One region of the Aeromicrobium sp. Leaf291 genome, then DNA from elsewhere that is predicted to be linked to it. Evidence: predicted binding sites of a transcription regulator. Region 1 holds the regulator's gene; the other holds the start of a gene.
What was found. Region 1 encodes LexA, which represses DNA repair genes until DNA is damaged. Its sites were predicted from a motif close to TCGAACANNTGTTCGA; they were not measured.
Positions count from the first base shown of each region.

Region 2: the regulator LexA is predicted to act here: its motif matches at 2,030-2,045, upstream of ASF35_RS01510 (HNH endonuclease signature motif containing protein).

Region 1 is NZ_LMNM01000002.1:431,398-435,605, reverse strand. Features, by position in the region: gene ASF35_RS11870 (VOC family protein) at 194-607, shown strand; gene ASF35_RS11865 (type 1 glutamine amidotransferase) at 618-1,364, opposite strand; gene ASF35_RS18240 (LysM domain-containing protein) at 1,390-1,779, opposite strand; gene lexA (transcriptional repressor LexA) at 2,159-2,935, shown strand; gene ASF35_RS11850 (hypothetical protein) at 3,035-4,208, opposite strand, start outside.
Region 2 is NZ_LMNM01000001.1:320,084-324,291, reverse strand. Features, by position in the region: gene ASF35_RS01515 (arginine deiminase) at 1-197, opposite strand, end outside; gene ASF35_RS01510 (HNH endonuclease signature motif containing protein) at 642-1,979, opposite strand; gene glgB (1,4-alpha-glucan branching protein GlgB) at 2,143-4,047, opposite strand; gene ASF35_RS01500 (aminoglycoside phosphotransferase) at 4,049-4,208, opposite strand, start outside.

The DNA.
Region 1 (4,208 bases):
TTGCTCAGACAAATCTGGGAGCTCGATGTTTGCGCAGGTCAGCGGCCTCTCGAGTCACACGGGCCTCAGGTGTCACGGCGTGTCCCGGCCCGTCGGACGGCTCACGAGCAGCCCTCTCGCGCGCCCCTGCACCCCTACCGCGGCACGACCTTCGCCTCTTCCACTCTGGAACAAACAGGAGGATGATGGCGCGATGACCATGCGACTGAACCCCTACCTGAACTTCCGCGACGAGTCCCGCGAGGCGCTCGAGTTCTACCAGTCCGTCTTCGGCGGGACGATCGAGGCGATGACCTTCGGCGAGGCCGGCATGAGCGACGACCCTGCCGTGGCCGACCGGATGATGCACGGGCACCTCGTCACCGACGCCGGCTTCGACCTGATGGCCTCCGACACTCCTCCGGGCGGCGACCAGCCGTCGATGGGCACGGCCATCAACGTCACCCTCAACGGCGACGATCCTCGCATCCGCGACTACTGGGCCGGACTCAGCGAGGGCGCCGAGATCGTGGCACCGCTCGAGCGTGCACCGTGGGGCGACGAGTTCGGCCTGCTGAACGACCGCTTCGGCGTGGCCTGGCTGGTCAACCTCGCCGCGAGCCAGTAGCGGCCGACCCTCACACGGGGCGGGGCACCGACACGCCGAGGTGGTCGAGCGCGGCGTCGACGAGCGCGAACGCGGCGAGACGGCTGCGCGTCGCGTTCGCGAGCGCCTGACGCTTCAGCTCGCTGGGCTCCGACCCGCTCACCCGCACGAGGTCGGCGCTCTCGTCGACCCAGCGGCTGAAGGTCTCCGGAGTCACCTCGGGGTGGAACTGCCAGGCGATCACGCGGGCGCCGAAGGCCTCGTCGACGAAGCACTGCGGGCCGAACCACGAGCTGCCGATCACGCGCGCCGTGGGCGGCGGGCTCAGCACGTCCTGGTGGAACTGCCCCCACGGCCCCTCCGGGCAGAGGACGTCGTCGAGCGTGTCGACGCGGCGCCACCCGATCTCGGCACCGTCGCCGCGGTACGACGTGCCGCCGAGGGCACGGGCCACGAGCTGGGCGCCGTAGCAGATGGCCATCACGGGGACGCCCGACCCGAGCGCCACCCGCACGACGTCGGACTCCGCCTCCACGACGTGGGCCCAGCGGGGCTCGTGCGCCGAGCGCTCCGATCCGAGGCTGAGGACCAGGTCGACACCGGTCGCCGACCACGGGGAGTCGAACGTGTCGCGGTCGATCCAGGTCAGCTCGGCGCCGTGCTCCCGCAGCCGCTCCGTGACGTAGCCACCGGAGCGGTCGGTGTCATCGGCCAGCACGTGGACCTGCAGAGGGCGGTCCGCCGGCGTCGGGCCCGGGTTGGTGGAGGCGTCGTTCATGCCCCCATGGTGCCGGACGGGCCCGTCACTCGTAGACGGGCACCGCGAGGTCGGAGCCGAGCTGCAGCGCACCGGCGCTCGGCAGCGAGTTCATCCGCATGATGTCGTCGACCGTGTCGCGCACGTCGCCCTCGGGGTTGGCGTCGGCGGCGATCTGCCAGAGCGTCTGCCCCTCCTGCACGGTGACGACCGTGGTGGCGGGAACCGCGCCCGCGTCTGAGGTGGCGACGGTGGAGGAGCCGAGAGCGACGACCGTGACCGCCAGCGCCGCGATCACGGCGAGCAGGAGCACGAGGCGGCCCCGACGGGTCAGCCGGACCGCAGCCGGCTCGGTGGTGCTGCGCGGAGCCGCGGCGATCCCACGGGAGAACGACGGGGCGAAGCGGCTGGTCTCGTAGACGGTGATGGTGCTCATGGTGACCTCCGGGGAAGGGAGAGGAAGGAGTCTTGGTGTGTCGATCGAGCACCTGCCGATGTCATTCGAAGGTCGATGCTCCGGGGGCGGTGGTGCTCCGCGGATCCGACGAACAGATGTTCGATCGAACACGTGTACGACAGTAGGGGAAGGCGCCGACAAAAGCAGCCCCCTTTCGAACAGGAATCCGAACGGACAGCAGGATTGCCCGTCATTCCAGTGAAAGAATCTTCGACACCATGTTCGACTGTGACGCGTCGCACGCGCCTGACGGCGTCCCGAGCGCCGTCGCGGAACCATCGAGCGCGCCGTTCGAACGCGCGACACGCTGTCGAACATGTGTTTGTAAACGTCCGCGCAGAGGTCTAGCGTGGGCATCATGAGCGACGACAGCACCCTCGACCCCTCCGCCGACGCGCCGCGTCGGGGCCGCCCGAAGGGTTCACGCAACTCCGTGCGTGAGCTGCCCGACGGTCCCGTCGACGAGATGACCGGCCTCACCGGTCGGCAGCAGAAGATCCTGCACTTCATGCGCGACCAGATCGAGCAGCGCGGCTACCCGCCCAGCATGCGCGAGATCGGTGGCGCCGTCGGCCTGGCCAGCACCTCCTCGGTCGCCCACCAGCTGCGGGTCCTCGAGCGCCTCGGCTACGTCAAGCGCGACCCGAACCGCCCGCGCGCGATCGAGATCTTCCTGCCCGAGGTGGTCAAGGCGCGGCGCACGCTCAGCTCGGCCGACGACTCCGAGGTCGACGAGACCGGCTTCGGCGACCAGCGCCCCGAGGCCACCTACGTGCCCATGCTCGGTCGCATCGCCGCGGGCGGTCCGATCCTGGCCGAGGAGCAGGTCGAGGAGATCTTCCCGCTCCCCCGCTCCCTCGTCGGCGACGGCACGCTGTTCCTGCTCGAGGTGCGCGGCGACTCCATGGTCGACGCGGCGATCTGCGACGGCGACTACGTGGTCGTCCGCCAGCAGCCGGTCGCCGAGAACGGCGAGATCGTCGCCGCCATGCTCGACGGCGAGGCCACGGTCAAGACGTTCCAGCGCAAGGACGGCCAGATCTGGCTGCTGCCGCACAACGACGACTACTCCCCCATCGACGGCAACCACGCCACGATCCTGGGCAAGGTCACGACGGTGCTGCGCCGCCTCTGACACCCGCCGTCAGCGCTCATCACCCACGAGGCCCTCTCCCGTTCACGGGAGAGGGCCTCGTGGTGCGTCGGCGCACGAGCGGTGCCGGGCGAGCTGTGCTCAGCTGCGGAAGTTAAGCGTGCCCACGCTGTAGGACTTGCCGGCCGTGACCCGCTTGGTCTGCGTGCCCTTGTGGGTGCGACCGATGCCGCGCCACGAGTCACCGTTGACCAGGACCCGGTAGTTGCCCGACTCGAGGCCGCGGATGACGAAGCGGCCCGAGGAGCTCGTGTACGCCGAGCGCATCACGAGCACGCCCTGCGTGGAGTACACCGAGACCAGCATCTCCTTGTTGCTCTTGCCGCCGATCCGCGAGACCTTGCCCGAGATCGTGGCGCCCTTGCGCAGCTTGGAGGTGTTCGACGTGGCGTCGCCGTTGTTGATGGTGACGAGCTTGTAGTCACCGGCGCTCTGCGCCACGCAGGCGTCGCGGTACATCCAGCCCTTGTAGCCGCTCGGCGGCTTCTTGGCCTTGAAGCCGTAGCGGTACGACGTCTCGTACTCGGGGTAGGCGCCGTTGACGGTCTTCCAGCGCTCGCTGCCGCGCTCGCCACCCTTGTGGTAGAGGTAGTTGTCCTTGTAGATGCTGGGGTACCAGGCAGAACAGCTCGTCCGTCGCCCGACCTCGACCCAGTACTTGCCGTTGCGCAGACCCTCGAACTGCTTGAAGCCCGAGGAGTTCGCGTGGCCGGCCGTGATGATCGGGCGGTCCAGGATCTTGGTGCCGGGCACGTACTCGCGGACGGTCGTCCAGGTGTCGTGCGGCTTGATCGACGACGTGTAGGTCGCGTCGGTGTCGAAGCCGAGCGCGTGCTTGCCGGAGTCGAGGTTGGCGGAGATGGTGGCCGACAGGCCGCCGGTGCCGTAGGAGATGAGGTCGTCGTCGCTCGCGGAGTAGGTGTACTTCGTGGCGGCGTTGCAGCTGGCGTACTGGCGCCCGCCCGTCGTGATGACGCCGGCCCGGTTGGTGCCCTCGTGCGAGACGAGGTAGCGGGAGTCGCCGTTCTGGCTCACCGGGAGAAAGGTGATGTCGTAGCCGCCGGAGCCCGACGTCGTGTCGGCGCCGTACTCGTTGGCGCAGAAGGGAACATCGAGGCCGCGCAGGTCCGAGGCGCGCGTCGGCCGGGTGACGGGCGGGGCGATCACGCGCACGTCGGTGCCGGTGGACCCGGCCCCGCTGAGCGTGCCGGCGATCCGGCCGAACCGGAAGTCGGCCACGAAGTCGTTGTACTTG
Region 2 (4,208 bases), on a different contig from region 1:
AGCACCTCGACGTCGTGGTCGCGCAGCGCCTGCGCGAACGCGTCGTGCTCGTCCTGCGCGCGCCCCAGCCACGGGATGCCGTCGAACAGCAGCGAGTCGTTGTTGCGTGGCGTCAGCCGCGCGAGCTCCTGCCCGGGCCGGTGCAGCATGACCGTCCGCAGACGTCCGACCTCGCTCGATGCACCCCACGTCGTCATGGTCGTCAGCCTAGGTGCAGCCGGCCGGGTGGTCGCGGCACAGTGCCGCGCCGCCGATCCCGACCCCGATGGTCGAGCATCCGGGACCATCCACCGAACGCCTCAGAGATCCGTGAGCACCCCGGTGGTCGAGTGCCTCCACGAGCGCCAGCGAGGGGAGGTGTATCGAGACCACTCCGCGCGGTTCATCGGTATCCGCCCGGCATGTACCTGCGTGTCGAGACCGTCGGTGAATGGTCTCGATACGGACGGGCCTCGCAAGCTCGCCCGTCCTACTCGACCAGCGAAGTCGGCCTCGGTGGTCGAGCGCGGTTCCGGTGGTCGAGTGCCTCCACGAGCGCCAGCGAGGGGAGGTGTATCGAGACCAGTCCTGGGCGGTTCAGCGGTCGCTGGGCAGCACGAGTGCCCCGACGGTTTGGTCGGGGTGTCGTGATGGGACGGGGTTCAGGGTCGCCAGCGGGTGTTCCGTTGCCAGGTGTCGGAGCCCGGGAGCTTCCACTCGACGTGTCCGTCGTCGGGGTTGATCCTCCCGACCCAGCCCTGTTCGTGGGCTCGGTGGTGGTGGAACGGGCAGAGCAGTGCGCCGTCTCTGATGTCGGTGGTCTTGGAGATGGCGTAGGGGTTGAGGTGGTGGGCCTCGGTCCACCGGGCGTCGCGGTCGCAGTTGTCGGGTGCGGTGCAGCCGCCATCTCTCTTCTCCATCGCCCGGCGCGATGCTCTGTTGAAGAACCTGTTCGCTGATCCGAGGTCGAGCGGGAGGCTCGTACCTCCCAGAACCATCGGCACGATCTGCGCCGAGCAGGCGAGCCGGCGGGCTTCGCCGGCGCTGATGCGGGTTCCGTCGGAGAGGCCGGCGGCCTTGATGCCGCCCATCAAGGTGTCGAGATCGAGGTTCACGGTCACGACAGCGCTGACGCCACCGTTGGTGGGGAGGCGGTCGGCGGGGAGGTGCTCGACGAGGGTGGCGAAGGCGTGTCCGAGGCGCTGGGGGTAGGTCTGCCCGAATCCCACCTCGTCCATCTGCCCGGTCGCAGCGTTGACGGTCCCGACCTTCTGGTGCGGGGCTGCGAGCGCGTCGAGCGCGGTCTTGAGCATCGCGCCCTGTGCTTCGGGGAGGGTGAAGCGTCCGGTGACGGTGCCGTCGTTGTTGTCCCACATCGAGAACGACGTCTTCTTGCGGGCTTCCTCTTCGCGGCGGCGGAGGATCTCGTCCTCGTCGGCGTCGACCTCGTCGGTGGTCTTCTTGTAGGCGTCGGTGATCCGGGCGGCCCTGCGGCGCAGGTCCTTGAGCGTCAGCTTCTGCGCATCCTTCAGGAGAGTCTCTTCGCAGCGCTCACGCTGCTCTGGGGTGACGTCGTCGGGAAGCTTGGCCAGGGCGCGGGAGATCAGGTCGGCCTGCTTGGTGCTGATCACCCCGGAGGCGAGCGCGTTCTCGATGAGGGTGGTCTGCTCCTCGATCCGCTGCGCGGTGTTGACCAGGGCGTCGGCCCCGCCGCGGTCCCCACCGAAGTCGAACGAGATCGTGGCCCCGGTCGAGGTGCCCGTTCCCGGTCGCGGACCGTCACCGTTGGCTGCAGCTTTGCGGGCCTTCTCCAGCACGCGAGCGGCGGCCATCTTGTGGGCCGACAGCCGTGCTTCGGCGCGACCGATCTCGGCGAGGAGCCGTCGGACCTCGGTGGGGTCCAGGCCGTCCCACGCCGCGGTGGAGACCGTGTCGAGCAGGGCGTGGAGTCCGTGCACGCACGCCGGCACCGGGTGGGTGTCGAGTGCGGCGACGCTCATGATTCCTCCTGCTGATCTACTCCCATTCTAGAGGCAGGATCAGACATGAAACAAGCACATGTTCGAATACAAGCAGAACGTCCCGGCGGTCCACAGACCTTCGGCCCCACTCCGTGCGGAGCGGGGCCGAAGGGTGGTGCGCAGGGCGCGGACCGGGCCCGACCTACTGCTGCTCGGGCACCAGCCAGAGCACCCCGGCCGGGGGCAGCTGGACCTCGGCGGATGCCGCGAACCCGTGGTGCGGAACCATCTCGGCCTCGACGCTGCCCAGGTTGCCGACGCCGGAGCCGCCGTAGGACTCGGCGTCGGTGTTCAGCACCTCGCGCCACGTGCCGGGCAGGGGCAGGCCCACCCGGTAGTCGTGGTGTGGGCTGCCGGAGAAGTTGGCCAGGCAGGCCAGCTGCGAGCCGTCCGAGCCGATCCGCAGGAAGCAGATGACGTTGCCCTGGGTGTCGGAGGCGTCGATCCACCGGAAGCCCTCGGGACGCGCGTCGGCCGTGAACAGGGCCGGGGTGTCGCGGTAGGTGAGGTTGAGGTCGCTGACCAGCTCGAGCACACCGGCGTGCAGCGGGTCCTCCAGCGCGTGCCAGTCGAGACCGCGCGACTCGGCCCACTCGCCCTCCTGGCCGAACTCCCCGCCCATGAACAGCATCTGCTTGCCGGGGTGCGCCCACATGAAGGCCAGCAGCGCGCGCACGCCGGCCGCCTTGTTCCAGGCGTCGCCGGGCATCCGGCCCCACAGCGAGCCCTTGCCGTGCACGACCTCGTCGTGCGAGAGGGGCAGGACGAAGTTCTCGGTCCAGGCGTAGTCGATCGCGAAGGTCATCTCGCCGTGGTGGTACGAGCGGTGCACGGGGTCCTGCCCCAGGTAGGACAACGTGTCGTGCATCCAGCCCATGTTCCACTTGAAGCCGAAGCCGAGACCGCCGGCGTCGGTGGGCGCGCTGACGCCGGGCCACGCGGTGGACTCCTCGGCGATCATCATCACGCCGGGGTGGTGCTTGTAGACCGTGGCGTTGAGCTCCTGCAGCAGCTGCACGGCCTCGAGGTTCTCGCGGCCGCCGTGCTTGTTGGGCACCCACCCGCCGTCGTTGCGCGAGTAGTCCAGGTAGAGCATCGAGGCGACGGCGTCGACGCGCAGGCCGTCGAGGTGGAACTCCTCGAGCCAGTAGAGCGCGTTCGCCACGAGGAAGTTGCGCACCTCGTTGCGGCCGAAGTCGAAGACGTAGGTGCCCCAGTCGGGCTGCTCGCCGCGCCGCGGGTCGGGGTGCTCGTACAGCGGGGTGCCGTCGAAGCGGGCGAGGGCCCACTCGTCGCGCGGGAAGTGCGCGGGCACCCAGTCGACGATGACGCCGATGCCGCGCTGGTGCAGCTCGTCGACGAACCACCGGAAGTCGTCGGGGGAGCCGAAGCGCGACGTGGGGGCGTAGTACGACGTGACCTGGTAGCCCCACGAGCCGCCGAAGGGGTGCTCGGCCACGGGCATGAGCTCGACATGGGTGAAGCCCATCTCGACGAGGTAGTCGCCGAGCTCGTCGGCCAGCTCCCGGTAGGACAGCCCCGGTCGCCACGACCCGAGGTGCACCTCGTACACGCTCACCGGCGCCTCGAGCCACGCGGTCGCGTCGCGTCGGGCCACCCATGCATCGTCGCGCCAGCGGTGCTGCGGCTCCACGACGACGGACGCCGTGGCCGGGGGGACCTCGGTGCCGAAGGCGAGCGGGTCGGCCTTCTCGTGCCACGCACCGTCGGGACCCTGGAGGCGGAACTTGTAGCGCGCGCCGGCGCCGACGTCCGGGACGAAGAGGTCCCACACGCCCGAACCGCCGAGGGCCCGCATCGCGTGGGCCCCGCCGTCCCAGCCGTTGAAGTCGCCGACGACCTGCACGGCCTGCGCGTTCGGCGCCCAGACGGCGAAGGAGGTCCCGCCCACCGGCCCGGACGGGCCCTCGTGCGTGCGCACGTGCGCACCGAGGACCTCCCAGAGCCGCTCGTGGCGGCCCTCGGCCACCAGGTGCAGGTCGAGGTCACCCACCGCGGGGGGCCAGCTCGTCGTGGACTCGCTCATGTCACTCACCCTCACGCAGGATCCGGGCGATCGACCCCAGCGGGACGCTCGACCAGTCGGGTCGGTTGGCGTGCTCGTAGGACACCTCGTAGACGGCCTTGTCGAGCTCGAGGCCGCGCAGCAGGTCGGCGTCGTCGCGTGGGTCGCGGCCGGCCGCCTTG